Regions from separate parts of the Cronobacter turicensis genome, predicted to be linked through region 2. Evidence: predicted binding sites of a transcription regulator. Region 2 holds the regulator's gene; each other region holds the start of a gene.

Region 1 (3,916 bases), 450 kb from region 2:
CTCCCCCCCGGCTGGCGGTTAAGGTGCCACTCGTGCGCCAGAAGTGCATAGTTATTGTTCATTTGATTGTAGACCTGAATATCATGGATAAAATTGACGCTCATCGCCGCAAACTGCTGGCGTTCGGCGGCGCCGCTTTAGGCGCTGCGATACTGCCCACGCCTGCATTTGCAACCCTGTCGACGCCACGACCGCGTATTCTTACGCTGAATAATTTACATACTGGCGAATCCATTAAGGCCGAGTTTTTTGATGGCCGGGGCTATATTCAGGATGAATTAGCAAAGCTAAACCATTTCTTTCGTGATTACCGGGCAAATAAGGTAAAAGCGATTGACCCCCGATTATTCGACCAGCTTTTCCGTTTGCAGGGGCTGCTCGGCACCCGTAAACCGGTACAGTTGATTTCCGGCTATCGCTCCGTTGATACCAATAACGAATTGCGATCCAAAAGCCGCGGCGTGGCGAAGCACAGCTACCACACCAAAGGCCAGGCCATGGATTTTCATATCGAAGGCATTTTGTTAAGCAATATTCGCAAAGCGGCGTTATCTCTGCGCGCCGGTGGTGTAGGATACTACCCCAGCAGTAACTTTGTGCATATTGATACCGGGCCGCTAAGGCACTGGTAATTAACGACCCCGGCAGCGTGCCGGGTAAAAGGAGCGGTATGAACTATCATATTATTCCGGTAACGGCGTTCGCCCAGAACTGCTCGTTAATCTGGTGTGAGGAGACGCGACAGGCGGCGCTGGTAGATCCCGGCGGCGATGCGCAGCGTATCAAGGAAGAAGTCGCCCGGATGGGCGTGACGCTGCAGCAGATCCTGTTGACGCATGGTCATCTCGACCACGTCGGCGCGGCGGCGGAGCTTGCGGCGCACTACGGCATCCCCATTATCGGCCCGGAAAAAGAAGATGAGTTCTGGCTGCAGGGCCTGCCTGCGCAAAGCCGCATGTTTGGCCTCGATGAGTGCCAGCCGCTCACGCCTGATCGCTGGCTTAATGAAGGCGATACGGTGAACGTCGGCAATATTTCGCTGGCCGTGCTGCACTGTCCGGGCCATACGCCGGGCCATATCGTCTTTTTCGACGCGCAGTCTCGTCTGCTGGTCTCCGGCGACGTGATATTTAAAGGCGGGGTGGGGCGCAGCGATTTCCCACGCGGCGATCACAGCCAGCTTATCGATGCCATCAAGCGTAAGCTGCTGCCGCTCGGCGATGACGTTACCTTTATTCCCGGCCACGGCCCGATGTCAACGCTCGGTCACGAGCGCCTGCACAATCCTTTCCTGCAGGATGAAATGCCGGTCTGGTAATGTCTTGCCAATAAAAAAGGGCCGCACTGTGCGGCCCTTTTGTTTTTTACACCGTCATTACAGCACAGCGACGATAGCTTCGCACAGCGGCGCCATGTTATCCGGCGTCATGCCCGCCACGTTCACACGTCCGGACGCCACCGCATACACGCCAAACTCTTCACGCAGACGCAGCACCTGCTCTTTGGTCAGGCCGCTGAACGAGAACATGCCGTTCTGTTTGGTGATAAAGCTGAAATCGCGGTTTGCGCCTTTCTCCGCCAGCGTATTCACAAACAGCTGACGCATACGCTGGATGCGCTGGCGCATGTCGGTCAGCTCCTGCTCCCACATGGTACGCAGGGCCTCGTTGCTGAGAATAGTCGCCACGACCGACGCGCCGTGTGCCGGCGGGTTGGAGTAGTTGGCGCGAATGCAGGATTTCATCTGGCTGAATGCGCGGTCTGCGGCGTCGGCTTCTGCCGCCACCAGCGTACAGGCGCCGACGCGCTCGTTGTACAGACCGAAGTTTTTGGAGTAAGAGCTCGCGACGATAAGTTCTTTATGCAGAGCAGCGAACGCACGCAGGCCTTCAGCATCTTCTTCCAGACCGCGGGCAAAGCCCTGGTAGGCGAAGTCAAACAGCGGCAGCCAGCCTTTTTCGACAGACAGCTTCGCCAGCTGTTCCCACTGATCCAGCGTCGGGTCAATGCCGGTCGGGTTGTGGCAGCAGCCGTGGAACAGCACCACGTCACCCGCCTGCGCTTCCTGCAGGCTGCTTAACAGGCCGTCGAAATCGAGCGTATGGTTCGCGGCGTCATAGTAAGCGTATTCACGCACTTCCAGCCCGGCGGAATTGAACACGCCTTTATGGTTCGGCCAGCTCGGGTTAGAGACCCAGACGCGTTTGACGTCGGTATTTTTGGCGAGGAAATCCGCCGCGACACGCAGCGCGCCGGTGCCGCCTGGGGTCTGCGCCGTGCGGGCGCGTTTATCGCTAATAATATGGCTGCCTTTACCGAACAGCAGTTCCTGCGTGCAGCGGCCGAATTCGGGAATACCGTCAATGCCGAGGTAGTTTTTGGTGGTTTCATTTTCCAGCAGATATTGTTCTGCTTTTTTAACGCTGGTCAGAACCGGGGTCTTACCGGTTTCATCCTTGTAAACACCAATGCCTAAGTTAATTTTGGTTGGGCGATCGTCGGCACGAAACAGATCGGCCAGGCCAAGGATCGGGTCGGCTGGGGCGGCGGTAATGTTCTCAAACATGACGAGGTTCCATTGTGATTTCAGAAGGGAAATTCGCTATCAGGTTAACGGGAGATTTACAAAATGCCAACCGTTTGCCCGGAAAAGTTACGTGGATCGCAAAAGTTGGCAGAATTTTCTTTTACGCATAAAAAAACAGGGCCGAAGCCCTGTTTTTTCGCTATCAGACAACAAGGTTGTGCTGATTAGAACTGGTAGGTCGCAGCCAGTGCAACCTGGTCGTCACGACCGTTAACGATACCCACGTTACGAGCGTAAGCGTCGTTATCGATCAGGTTGATCTGGTAGTCAACGTATACGTTGAAGTTTTTGTTGAAGTAGTAGTAAGCACCAACTTCAACATATTTCTGCAGGTCAGCATCGCCGCCATCGAAGGTGCCACGAGCAGTCAGGTTTTTACCTTTAGACTGTACGTAAGACAGGGACGGACGCAGACCGAAATCGAACTGGTACTGAGCGATCGCTTCAAAGTTCTGAGTTTTGTTCGCAAAGGTGTTATCAGCTTCGCGAGTCATGTTGCGAGTCTCAGCATACACGGTCGCCAGGTACAGGTTGTTAGCATCGTACTTGGCACCAACTGCCCATGCTTCAGCGCGATCGCCTTTATCATCCAGTTTCTGCTGAAGAGTACGGTTAGAGTTGCTGTACGCACCAATCAGGCTGAAGCCTTCGCCAAAATCGTAACCCAGTGAGTAACCAACGCCATCGCCGTTAGAAGTAGCAACGTTATCACGGTCGTTTTTACCCTGATACTGGATACCAAAGTTCAGACCGTCAGCCAGGCCGAAGAAGCCGGTGTTACGGTAAGTCAGAACACCAGTGGTACGGCCGGTCATGAAGTTATCAGAATAGTTAGCCCAGGTCATACCGGAGTAAGACGGTGCCATATCGGTGTAGGATTCAACATCGTATACGATACCGTAATTACGGCCGTAATCGATGGAGCCCGCGTCCGCAATTTTCAGACCAGCAAAGGCCAGACGGGTACGGTTAGAGTTGTTAGCGCCCTGCTCAGATTCAGCGCTGGTCGCATACGCACGGTATTCCCACTGACCATAACCGGTCAGCTGATCGTTAATCTGAGTTTCGCCTTTGAAGCCCAGCTGAGCGTAAGTCGCATCACCATTGCTGGTGTTGTCGCCTGATGTCACGAAATCGTGTTCAGCAGTAACTTTGCCGTAAAGATCCAGTTTGTTGCCGTTTTTGTTATAGATTTCTGCAGCGTTTGCTGCACCGGCTACCAGCAGGGCAGGGATAACCACTGCCAGGATATTGCGCTTCATCATTATTTATTACCCTCATTGGTTTTTTTGAACACCTGCCACTGCCGTCAATAATTCATTACGGAAC
Region 2 (3,916 bases):
TGCACCGCGTGCCTTCTGCCGTGAGCTATACGGTGCGTCAGCTTGAGGAATGGCTCGCGGTGTCGCTCTTTGAGCGACGCCATCGCGATGTGGTGCTGACGCCTGCGGGCGCCTGGTTTTTACGCGAGGGGCGTTCTGTTATCAAAAAAATGATGATCACCCGTCAGCAGTGCCAGCAGATAGCCAACGGCTGGCGCGGGCAGCTTTCCATCGCGGTGGACAATATCGTGCGGCCTGAGCGCACCCGCCAGCTGGTGCTCGATTTCTACCGGCACTTTTCCGATGTCGAGTTGCAGGTGTCGCAGGAGGTGTTTAACGGCGTCTGGGATGCGCTGGCGGATGGGCGCGTGGAACTTGCCATCGGCGCCACGCAGGCGATCCCGGTGGGCGGGCGGTTCGCGTTCCGCGATATGGGCATGCTGAGCTGGCGCTGCGTGGTGGCGCATCATCATCCGCTGGCGCAGCATGAAGGCGCGCTAAGCGATGACAGGCTGCGTGATTACCCGTCGCTGGTGCTGGAAGATACCTCGCGATCGCTGCCCAAACGCATCACCTGGCTGCTGGATAACCAGCGACGCGTGGTGGTGCCGGACTGGCACTGCGCCGCTGATGCGCTTAGCGAAGGGCTCTGTATCGGCATGGTGCCGACGCATTTCGCCAAGCCATGGCTGGATCGCGAAGAGTGGCGCGCGCTGACGCTGGAAAACCCGTTCCCGGACGCCGCCTGCTGCCTGACGTGGCGACAAAGCGACGCCTCGCCCGCGCTGCGCTGGCTGCTTGATTATCTGGGGGACAGTGAAACGCTGAACAAGGAGTGGCTGCGGGAGCCGCAGTGATACGGCTCCCGGAAGGGATTAACGACGATAGTCGCGGAACGGGCCGTCCGCCACCGAGCGGCGTTCGATAAGGCGCGGGTGCACCTCGATGGTCTGCGACTCTTCGCGTTTGTTAACGATGCGATCGAGCAGCATATTGAACGCGGTCTGGCCCAGCGTCTCTTTCGGCTGATGGATTGTCGTCAGCGCCGGGCTGAAGAAGCGGGCGTTGCGTACGTTATCGTAGCCGATAATCGAAATATCCTGCGGCACGCGCAGGCCCATCTCATCGGCCGCGCAGATAGCGCCCATCGCCATGATATCGCCGCCGCAGAAGACGGCGGTAGGGCGCTGCGGCTGCGAGAGGATCTGCTGCATCGCGCGATAACCGGATTCCGGTTCGAAATCGCCCTGCACGATCCAGTTCTCCGGCACCTTGATGGCCGCTTCTTCCAGCGCTTTCATGAAGCCGGAAAAACGCCCGACGCCGGTGTTGCGCTCAAGCTGCCCCGGGATCACGCCGATATCGCGATGGCCGCGCTCGATAAGATAACGCCCCGCGAGATAACCGCCCTGGAACGCGTTATCGATAACCGAGTCGGTGAAATCCGCTTTAGCTTCGCCCCAGTCCATCACCACCATCGGGATATGACGGTACTCTTCGAGCGTGGACAGCAGCGGCTCCGGGTATTCCGAACACATCACCAGCAGGCCGTCGACGCGCTTTTGCGCCATCATCGACAGATACGCGCGCTGTTTTTCCAGATTGTTATGCGCATTACCGAGGATCAGCGTATAGCCTTTTGCAAAGCAGCTGTTTTCTACAGCTTCGATGATTTCTGCAAAGTAGGGCGCTTCGCTACTGGTCGCCAGCAGCCCGATAGATTTGGTGTGGTTCACCTTCAGGCTGCGCGCCACGGCGCTTGGCGAATAATGTAATTCTTTGATAGCCGCCCATACCGCGTTGCGCGTCTCTTCCGCCACAAAACGGGTTTTGTTAATTACATGTGAGACTGTTGTTGTGGAAACGTTGGCTCGCTTCGCGACGTCTTTAATTGTTGCCATTAATAATCACTCCAGACCCCTGGCTGAGCCCTGCAAAATCACGGGTTAATCGTTTGCCTGTACACACCCCTGTTTGCCACGAGGGGACGTGCGGCATGCCGGGAAACGCGACATTTATCGTGAGGAGGGGTCGATGGCCGGTACCGAATAAAGTAGCGACGAATTTTGGCTTATCTTTATCGAAAGGGGAAGAGGGAAAACGCATATCTGGTTAAATGTCGCAGGATTTTTCGGCCCGTTTATGCAAAAATGCGCACTACCTGATTTTTATGGGGTCTTTAAGGAGAATACCATGAGTACCGATCTGAAATTTTCGCTGGTCACTACCCTTGTTGTGCTGGGTCTTATTGTGGCGGGCGCTTTTACCGCCATCCTGCATTAAGCGCCAGGCGGGAGTGCGCCTGCGTTCTCCCGCTTTCTTATACCATTCCTGCGCTTAAACGCCTTTCGCTCGCCGTTCCCTTTCTTTTTCACGCTATTTCCTTATGATTCGCTAATAACAATTTTTGCGTGTTCTTTAACACTCGCGCAATAATATTTTGCTGTTTTTGTCACTTATCTTTTCCGACTGAAAGTGCCATCCTTTCTGCATCCTGCTGTAACGTCGGGCATTCCCCGGCGCTGTTGTACAATTTCTGGAGCAATGAATGAAAGTCAATTTCCCGTTACTGGCACTGGCGATTGGTGCTTTTGGCATTGGCACGACCGAGTTTTCCCCGATGGGGCTGTTGCCGGTAATAGCGAACGGCGTCAACGTCTCGATTCCGGCCGCCGGTATGCTGATAAGCGCTTACGCGGTTGGCGTGATGGTGGGGGCGCCGTTGATGACGCTCCTGTTGTCGCACCGCGCACGACGCAGCGCGCTGATTTTCCTGATGGCGATTTTTACGCTCGGCAACGTGCTCTCGGCGCTGGCGCCGGATTACATGACGCTGATGGCCTCGCGTATTCTCACCAGCCTTAACCACGGCGCGTTTTTCGGGCTCGGCTCGGTCGTGGCGGCAAGCGTGGTGCCGAAGCATAAACAGGCGAGCGCCGTCGCGACGATGTTTATGGGGCTGACCATCGCCAATATCGGCGGGGTGCCGGCGGCGACCTGGCTTGGCGAAACTATTGGCTGGCGGATGTCGTTCCTGGCGACCGCGGGCCTTGGGCTGGTGGCGATGGCGAGCCTCTGGCTCTCCCTGCCGAAAGGCGGCGGCGGCGAGCGTCCGGATGTGAAAAGCGAACTCGCGGTGCTGATGCGCCCGCAGGTAGTGAGCGCGCTGCTGACCACGGTGCTCGGAGCGGGCGCGATGTTCACGCTCTATACCTATATCGCGCCGGTGCTGCACCATATCACTGACGCCAGCGCGGCGTTCGTCACCGCCATGCTGGTGCTGATAGGCGTAGGGTTTTCCATCGGCAACTATCTGGGCGGCCGCCTCGCGGACCGCTCGGTGAGCGGCACCCTGAAGGGGTTCCTGATGCTGCTTATCATCATCATGGCGGCGATCCCGTGGTTGGCGCAGACGGAAATCGGCGCGGCCGTTAGCATGGTGGTGTGGGGCGCGGCGACGTTCGCCGTGGTGCCGCCGCTGCAGATGCGCGTGATGCGCGTCGCCAGTGAAGCGCCAGGCCTGTCGTCATCGGTCAATATCGGTGCGTTTAACCTTGGCAACGCGCTTGGCGCGGCGGCGGGGGGCGCTGTTATTCACGCGGGCTTCGGCTATAGCGTGGTGCCGGTGATGGGGGCGCTGATTGCCGCGCTCGGCCTGCTGCTGGTGCTGCTCTCCAGCCGTCGCGAGGCGCAAACGGCGTGCAGCGCCGAATAACATAAGCGCAGTAAAAAAAGAAAACGGAGAAGGGCGACCTTCTCCGTTTTTTTGATGTGCATAAACCGATTAGCGAATGGTGCGCGGCGTCATCACCCGGCGCGCGCCGACATAGTGACGCTGCCAGTAATCTTCGCTCAGCGATGTTATCTGGATTTCCTGACCGCTACGCGGCGACTGAATAAACTTGCCGTTGCCGACATAGACGCCGACGTGATCGGC
Region 3 (3,916 bases), 340 kb from region 2:
AGCAGACGCAAATTAATCTGCTCTCCAGAATGGCTATCTGACGATCCCGCCGGTGGCCTCCACCGGCGTTTTAAGCCGAATCCGCTTTTGCCGCTTCCACTGGCGGGGCATCCTGCTTTGTGTCAGGATCGCCCGACAGCACCAGAACGAGGGAAGCTCATGAAAAAAATGTTAGTCGCCGCGGCACTTATCGTCAGCGGCTTGCTGGTGGGATGTAACCAGCTCACGCAATACACCGTCACCGAACAGGACATCAACCAGGCGCTGCAAAAGCGCAATAACTACGCCAAAGATATCGGCGTGCCGGGTCTTGCCGACGCGCATATCGTCCTGACCAACCTGAACAGCGCGATTGGCCGTGAAGAGCCGAATAAAATCACGCTCAACGGCGATGCGAGTCTCGATATGACATCGCTTTTCGGTAACCAGAAAGCGCTGGTAAAGCTGAAACTGAAAGCCCTGCCAACGTTTGATAAAGAAAAAGGCGCTATTTATCTGCGCGAGATGGAAGTCGTCGACAGCAGCATCACGCCGGACAAAATGGCGCCGGTGCTGGAAACCCTGATGCCCTATCTGAACAAATCGCTGCGCAGTTACTTCGAACAGCGCCCGGCTTACGTGCTGAGCGAAGACCGCACCCAGGGCGAAGCGCTGGCGAAGAAATTCGCCAAAGGGCTGGAAGTGAAGCCTGGCGAAATCGTGATCCCACTGACTGATTAATGTGATACCGGGGGCGCGACGCCCCCGAATTTTCAGGAAAAGGATGCAAAGGAAAACGTTTACGCTTATCCTTAGTGCCCGGCATAAAACCAGCCATTACTGACTGTTTCCCCAAGCCGGAGCCTTCCATGACTGCACAACCCCAGGTTTTAACTATCCGCCGCCCTGACGACTGGCATGTTCATCTGCGCGATGGCGACATGCTGAAAACCGTCGTGCCTTACACCAGCGAAACTTACGGGCGCGCTATCGTCATGCCAAACCTGGCGCCGCCGGTCACGACCGTGGAAGCCGCTATCGCCTACCGCCAGCGCATTCTCGACGCCGTGCCGGAACACCACACGTTTGAACCTCTGATGACCTGCTACCTGACCGACACACTGGATGCGGACGAGCTGGAGCGCGGTTTTCAGCAAGGCGTCTTTACCGCCGCCAAGCTCTACCCGGCAAACGCCACGACGAACTCCAGCCACGGCGTGACCAGCATCGATAACATCATGACGGTGCTGGAGCGAATGGAGAAACTCGGCATGCCGCTGCTGGTGCATGGCGAAGTGACCCACAGCGATGTCGATATTTTCGATCGCGAAGCGCGGTTTATCGAGACGGTTATGGAGCCGCTCAGACAACGTCTGCCGGGGCTGAAAGTGGTCTTTGAGCACATTACCACCAAAGACGCGGCCGACTACGTACGCGAGGGCAACACGCTGCTCGGGGCCACTATTACGCCGCAGCACCTGATGTTTAACCGCAACCACATGCTCGCAGGCGGCATTCGTCCACATCTTTACTGCCTGCCGATCCTCAAGCGTAACGTACACCAGCAGGCGCTGCGCGAACTGGTCGCGAGCGGCTGCGATCGCGTGTTTCTCGGCACCGACTCCGCCCCGCATGCGCGCCATCGTAAAGAGGCCAGCTGCGGCTGCGCGGGCTGCTTCAACGCGCCTTCGGCGCTGGGGGCGTACGCCACCGTGTTTGAAGAGATGAACGCGCTGGCGCACTTTGAGGCGTTTACCTCGATTAACGGCCCGCGTTTTTACGGCCTGCCGGTGAATGAAGATACCGTGACGCTGGCGCGTGAAGAAGGCGTCATGCCGGAAACGATAACTGTCGCCGACGATACGCTGGTGCCGTTCCTCGCCGGTGAAGCGGTGCGCTGGACGGTAAAACGCTAAGCGCACGCTAAAAAAATCACACCCCCTGTTGCATGTCGCCCGGCAAGCCTGTATATATATACAGTATGATTAACAGGGGGTTGTTATGCGTATTGAAGTGACTATCGCCAAAACCACGCCGCTGCCGCCGGGCGCTATCGACGCGCTGGCCTGCGAGCTATCCCGCCGTATTGAAAGCCATTATCCGGAAATGCCGAATCATGTCAGCGTGCGCTATGCCGCCGCTAATCAACTGTCGGTGCTGGGTGGCGCGAAAGAAGATAAAGATCGCATCAGCGAAATTCTTCAGGAAACCTGGGAGAGCGCTGACGACTGGTTTACCACTGATTAACCCTCATAACTGTCTTCTCTATGGTGTCAGTTTTTCCGGGCTTCGCCGCCCGGTTTTTTATATTTGTCCTGCCTTTTTCTGCGATAGCGCGTTTTTTCCCTTTTAAGCATTTATCTCATTGATCGACTCTCTTAACAAAAATTTGCGAATAATTTGCCGTTTTATTGTTCAGTGAATTCAAAATCTCGAAAAAAATGTGTGTCAGGGTATTTATTTCTGCCCCATTTTCCTTTATTGGTTGATATACTTTATTTGCTTCAGAGATAAGAAAAGCCGCATTGAACCTCATGAGTCGTTGTCTATAAACACGTATAAAGGGGGTTATGATGGAAAAAAATGAAGTAATACAGACGCATCCCCTTGTTGGATGGGACATCAGCACCGTCGATAGCTATGACGCACTGATGCTGCGGTTGCACTATCAATCCTCTCCGCAAGTGGATCGCGAAGCGACCGAAGTCGGCCAGACATTATGGCTAACGACCGATGTAGCAAGACAATTTATTTCTATCTTAGAAGCCGGCATTGCAAAAATTGAATCCGGTGAGTACCAGGAAAGCGATTATCGCAAGCACTGATAACGTGCTTTTCTTAAAACTCAAAGGCATCCTCCGGGGTGCCTTTATTTTTTCCTGCTTGAGAATTGTCCTGCTCTTAATTACTCTGCTAACCAATGGTTTTCACGGAGTAATTTCATGGAATACGATCTGATTATCATCGGTAGCGGATCAACAGGCGCAGCGGCCGGTTATTACGCGACTCGCGCCGGGCTTAACGTATTAATGATAGACAGCGCCCATCCGCCCCATCAGGAAGGCAGCCACCACGGCGACACACGTCTTATCCGTCACGCTTACGGCGAAGGCGAGCGTTATGTGCCGCTGGTACTGCGCGCTCAGGCGCTGTGGGATGAGCTGACAGAACTCGGCGGCGAGCGTATTTTCGAGCGTACCGGCGTGATTAATGTCGGCCCCGCGGATTCCGAATTTCTGGCGAATGTCGCTGACAGCGCCGCACGCTGGCAACTGCCGCTGGAAAAACTGACCGGTGACGAGGTTATGACGCGCTGGCCGGAAATCCGACTACCGGAAAACTACCTCGGCCTCTTTGAACCGAATTCCGGCGTACTGCTCAGCGAAAAGGCGATCGCCACCTATATCCGTCTTGCCGAAGAAGCGGGCTGCGCACAGCTCTTCAACTGCCCGGTCAGTGCTTTTGACGCCACCGCAGACGGCGTCAGCGTGACGACCGCCGATGGCGTCTATCGCGCCCGCAAGGCGCTTATCAGCGCCGGTACGTGGGTCTCGCGGCTGGTGCCGGGCCTGCCGGTGACGCCGGTGCGTAAAATCTTTGCCTGGTATCAGGCCGACGGGCGCTACAGCGCGAATAACCGTTTCCCGGCCTTTACCGGCGAAATGCCGAACGGCGACCAGTTTTATGGTTTCCCGGCTGAAAATAATGAGCTGAAAATCGGCAAACATAACGGCGGTCAGGTAATTTCGCGTCCGGAAGAGCGCGTGCCGTTTGGCGCGGTGGCGAGCGACGGTTCGGAAGCATTCCCGTTCCTGCGCCATTTCCTGCCGGGCATCGGCGGCTGCCTGTATGGCGCCTCCTGCACCTACGACAATACGCCGGATGAGGATTTTATTATCGATACCCTGCCGGATGCGCCAAACGTGCTGCTGGTGAC
Region 4 (3,916 bases), 570 kb from region 2:
AGTTCGCCATCAGCCCGGGCCTCACCGAGCCGCTGCTGAAAGCCGCGACCGAAGGCACCATCCCGCTGATCCCTGGCATCAGCACCGTTTCCGAACTGATGCTGGGCATGGATTACGGCCTGAAAGAGTTTAAATTCTTCCCGGCGGAAGCCAACGGCGGCACCAAAGCGCTGCAGGCTATCGCAGGCCCGTTCTCCCAGGTGCGTTTCTGCCCGACGGGCGGCATTTCGCCTGCCAACTACCGTGACTATCTGGCGCTAAAAAGCGTGCTGTGCATCGGCGGCTCCTGGCTGGTGCCGGCGGATGCGATGGAAGCGGGCGACTGGGATCGCATTACGAAACTTGCCCGCGAAGCGGTGGAAGGCGCGCAGTAACTTTTTACGCGACCTGAAATGCAGCGCGCCGCCTTCACGGGCGGCGCGTTTTTTTTAGCCTTTTACGATCACGGCGGCGGCGGAGGCCTTCGCGCGCGCGATGGCGTCATCAACCGTCTCGCCGGTGGCGAGCGCCACGCCCAGACGGCGTGAACCGTCGATTTCCGGCTTGCCGAAGAGGCGCAGTTGCAGACCGGCGCCCAATGCCCCGGAGAGCTCGCCAAACTTCACGTCATCACTTTTCAGCGTCGGCAGGATCACCGCCGAGGCGGCCGGGCCGTACTGGCGAATACCGCCGACCGGCAGACCGAGAAACGCGCGCACGTGCAGCGCGAACTCTGAGAGATCCTGAGAGATAAGCGTCACCATCCCGGTATCGTGCGGCCGTGGCGATACTTCACTGAATATCACCTCGTCGCCGCAGACAAACAGCTCGACGCCGAACAGGCCGTAACCGCCGAGCGCCTGCACCACCTTCTGCGCAATCTCCTGGGCGCGCGCCAGCGCCGCCTCGCTCATCTGTTGGGGCTGCCAGGATTCGCGGTAATCGCCGTCTTCCTGGCGATGACCGATAGGCGCGCAGAAATGCACGCCGTCCACGGCGCTGATGGTGAGTAGCGTGATTTCAAAATCAAACTGCACTACGCCTTCGACGATGACTTTCCCCGCGCCGGCGCGTCCGCCCTGCTGCGCATACTGCCAGGCACCGTCCAGCGCATCGCTGCTACGAACAACGCTCTGGCCCTTGCCGGAGGAACTCATGACCGGTTTGACGATGCACGGCAGGCCGATTTCCGCCACCGCCTCGCGAAATTCCGCTTCGTTTTCGGCGAAGCGATAAGTTGAGGTCGGCAGGCCAAGCTCTTCGGCGGCGAGGCGACGGATGCCTTCACGGTTCATGGTCAGACGGGCGGCGCGGGCGCCAGGCACCACGCGCTGGCCCTGCTGTTCAAGCTCAACGAGCGCGTCGGTGGCGATAGCTTCGATTTCCGGCACGATAAAGTCCGGCATCTCCTGCGCTACCAGTTTTTTCAGCGCTGCGCCGTCGAGCATATTGATAACGTGACTGCGGTGCGCCACCTGCATGGCGGGCGCATCGGCGTAGCGATCAACGGCGATCACCTCAATGCCCAGACGCTGGCATTCAAGCGCCACTTCTTTTCCGAGTTCTCCTGAGCCAAGCAGCATCACGCGGGTTGCTGACGGGCGCAGTGCGGTACCTAACATAGCCATAGCGGTATTCCTGCTGTGTGAAATTCTGGCGGCAGTATATACGAAAACGTTTGCTTTGCGCATCGCAGACGGTTTGCATTTCGGTTCGCGCAGGTTTATACTGTATATAAATACAGTAACGGGAGTTGCATCATGGCGGTAGAAATTAAATACGTCGTTATCCGTGAGGGTGTGGAAAAAATGTCATTTGCCAGTAAGAAGGAAGCCGACGCCTGGGACAAAATGCTGGACTTAGCCGAAGCCCTGGAAGGCTGGCTGGGACAGGCGCCTGTCGGTTTCGCGGAAGGTCAGGTCGAGCAGCTGGCGCTGTGGATGGCCGAGCAGAAAGACAACCTCAGCACTATCGTGCGCACCGGTCGTCTGCCGCAGGAAACCAGCGAGCACACTGACGGCGCGGCAGAAGCTGCCCCGGAAGCGTCGGCTGAAGGTGAAGAGGGCGCTGTCGCGCTGCACAGCGCGCGTAAACGCACCAAAGCGGCCTGATCGTCTTCTCCCTGTGCCGCTGGCGGCATTATAGCGCCAGCGGCGCGGTTTCTCGCGCGTCGGGTTCTTGCGGCTGATCTTTCGCGTTTGCTCAACGTGAGTACCATTTTCACGTTAGCGGGTGTTTTGGGTGGGACTACGGTTACATAGTCCGCTGTCCGCTGCCTACTCTCACGTTCCCCCCTCAGTTTTACCCCCTCATTTTGTAGGGTTCCCTTGCGCTTCGCTGTTTTTGTACCAGACTTTTTTCATCACCCGTCTTCGGAGAAGCACGATGAAAAAAATCGCAGGAGCCCTGATTTCTTTTGCATTACTCACCGCCGCAAGCGCTGCGCACGCGGATGACCCGCGCCAGGTGCATTTCCCGAAATGCGAAGGCATGACGGCGGAAGGTATCGCGGCGAGCGTCAAGCGCGACTATCTGCAAAACCGTATTGTGAAATGGGCTGACGATCAGAAAACGCTGGGGCAGGCCGATCCGGTCGCCTGGATCAACAGCAAAGAGATCGTGGGCAAAAACGATAAATGGAAAGTGCCGCTGACCGTGCGCGGTAAAAACACCGATATTCACTACCAGGTGATGGTCGACTGCGCCGCGGGCCAGGCGCACTATCAGCACTGATCCTCTGCGGCCCTTACCGGGGCCGCGTCTTTTCCCTTCCTTGCGGTTCCCCGACACATCTTGACGTCCGCTCGCTTACGCTTGGGTTATCACTCATCAGCGCAGAGGAACATAATGAGCAACTGGTTAACACAGCTTCAGTCAATGCTGGGGCAAAGCGGCGCAGCTGCATCCGGTAAGTCCGGCATTCAGGATGCATTGCGCTCCAAAGGACTCAGTAATCTGATCACCCCCGGCGCGCTCGGCGGTCTCGCGGGCTTATTGGTGGCCAGCAAATCATCGCGCAAACTGCTCGCGAAATATGGCGGCGGCGCATTGCTGGTGGGCGGCGGTGCCGTTGCCGGGACGGTGCTGTGGAACAAATACAAAGACAGAATTCGCGCCGCGCATCAGGATGAGCCGCAGTACGGCCAGCAGCACACGCCGCTGGATCGCCGCGCAGAGCGTCTTGTGCTGGCGCTGGTGTTCGCCGCTAAAAGCGACGGGCACATTGATGACAGCGAGCGCGCAGCCATTGAACGTCAGCTGCGTGAAGCCGGTATTGAAGCGCAGGGGCGCGTACTGGTGGAGCAGGCGATTAATCAGCCGCTCGATCCGATGCGTCTTGCCGCCGACGTGAAAAACGAAGAAGAGGCGCTGGAGCTTTACTTCCTGAGCTGTGCGGCAATCGATATCGACCACTTCATGGAGCGCAGCTATCTGCAGGCGCTCGGCGACGCTCTGAAAATCCCGCAGGACGTGCGTGACGAGATTGAACGCGACATCCAGCAGGAGAAAAAAGCGCTGCCGGGATAAGCAGATAATGCCATAAACAGGCATGTTTCGCTTGCAACGCGCGTGGGTTTTGCCACCCTTACAGTGTGTTAAACAAAAAGAACAGCGACATGCCACCGAAAGCGAAACAGATCCCCTACGCCATTACACAGCATGGCGACACCCGCATCGACAACTACTACTGGCTGCGGGACGACACGCGCGCGCAGCCGGACGTGCTGGATTACCTGCATCAGGAAAACGACTACGGGCGACGCGTGATGTCCACGCAAAGCGCGCTGGAAGAGCGGTTGCTCTCTGAAATGGTCAGCCGTATTCCGCCGCGTGACGTCTCGGCGCCTTACGTCAAAAACGGCTATCGCTACCGGCAGATTTACGAAACCGGCTGCGAATACGCGATTTATCAGCGTCAGTCGGTGATACACAGCGA

The links. The regulator PurR, encoded in region 2, represses purine synthesis genes. The targets are predictions, from matches to a motif close to CANGCAAACGTTTGCNTG.
Region 1: AB8W27_RS13115 (amino acid aminotransferase) is a predicted target of PurR. The motif match lies at 2,630-2,647, and genes of this name have one in related genera.
Region 3: pyrC (dihydroorotase) is a predicted target of PurR. The motif match lies at 769-786, and genes of this name have one in related genera.
Region 4: purT (formate-dependent phosphoribosylglycinamide formyltransferase) is a predicted target of PurR. The motif match lies at 1,647-1,664, and genes of this name have one in related genera.

The regions. Positions count from the first base shown of each region.
Region 1 covers NZ_CP165997.1:2,734,277-2,738,192, reverse strand. Annotated here, with positions in the region: gene AB8W27_RS13125 (YcbK family protein) at 84-632, shown strand; gene AB8W27_RS13120 (MBL fold metallo-hydrolase) at 671-1,318, shown strand; gene AB8W27_RS13115 (amino acid aminotransferase) at 1,376-2,566, opposite strand; gene AB8W27_RS13110 (porin) at 2,752-3,852, opposite strand.
Region 2 covers NZ_CP165997.1:2,289,038-2,292,953, reverse strand. Annotated here, with positions in the region: gene punR (DNA-binding transcriptional activator PunR) at 1-836, shown strand, start outside; gene purR (HTH-type transcriptional repressor PurR) at 855-1,880, opposite strand; gene AB8W27_RS10955 (YnhF family membrane protein) at 2,173-2,262, shown strand; gene AB8W27_RS10950 (MFS transporter) at 2,528-3,694, shown strand; gene AB8W27_RS10945 (C40 family peptidase) at 3,764-3,916, opposite strand, start outside.
Region 3 covers NZ_CP165997.1:2,633,370-2,637,285, forward strand. Annotated here, with positions in the region: gene grxB (glutaredoxin 2) at 1-41, shown strand, start outside; gene AB8W27_RS12605 (lipoprotein) at 160-720, shown strand; gene pyrC (dihydroorotase) at 849-1,895, shown strand; gene dinI (DNA damage-inducible protein I) at 1,981-2,226, shown strand; gene bssS (biofilm formation regulator BssS) at 2,550-2,804, shown strand; gene solA (N-methyl-L-tryptophan oxidase) at 2,922-3,916, shown strand, end outside.
Region 4 covers NZ_CP165997.1:1,716,777-1,720,692, forward strand. Annotated here, with positions in the region: gene AB8W27_RS08240 (bifunctional 4-hydroxy-2-oxoglutarate aldolase/2-dehydro-3-deoxy-phosphogluconate aldolase) at 1-374, shown strand, start outside; gene purT (formate-dependent phosphoribosylglycinamide formyltransferase) at 429-1,607, opposite strand; gene AB8W27_RS08250 (YebG family protein) at 1,740-2,090, shown strand; gene yebF (protein YebF) at 2,365-2,712, shown strand; gene AB8W27_RS08260 (tellurite resistance TerB family protein) at 2,827-3,507, shown strand; gene ptrB (oligopeptidase B) at 3,597-3,916, shown strand, end outside.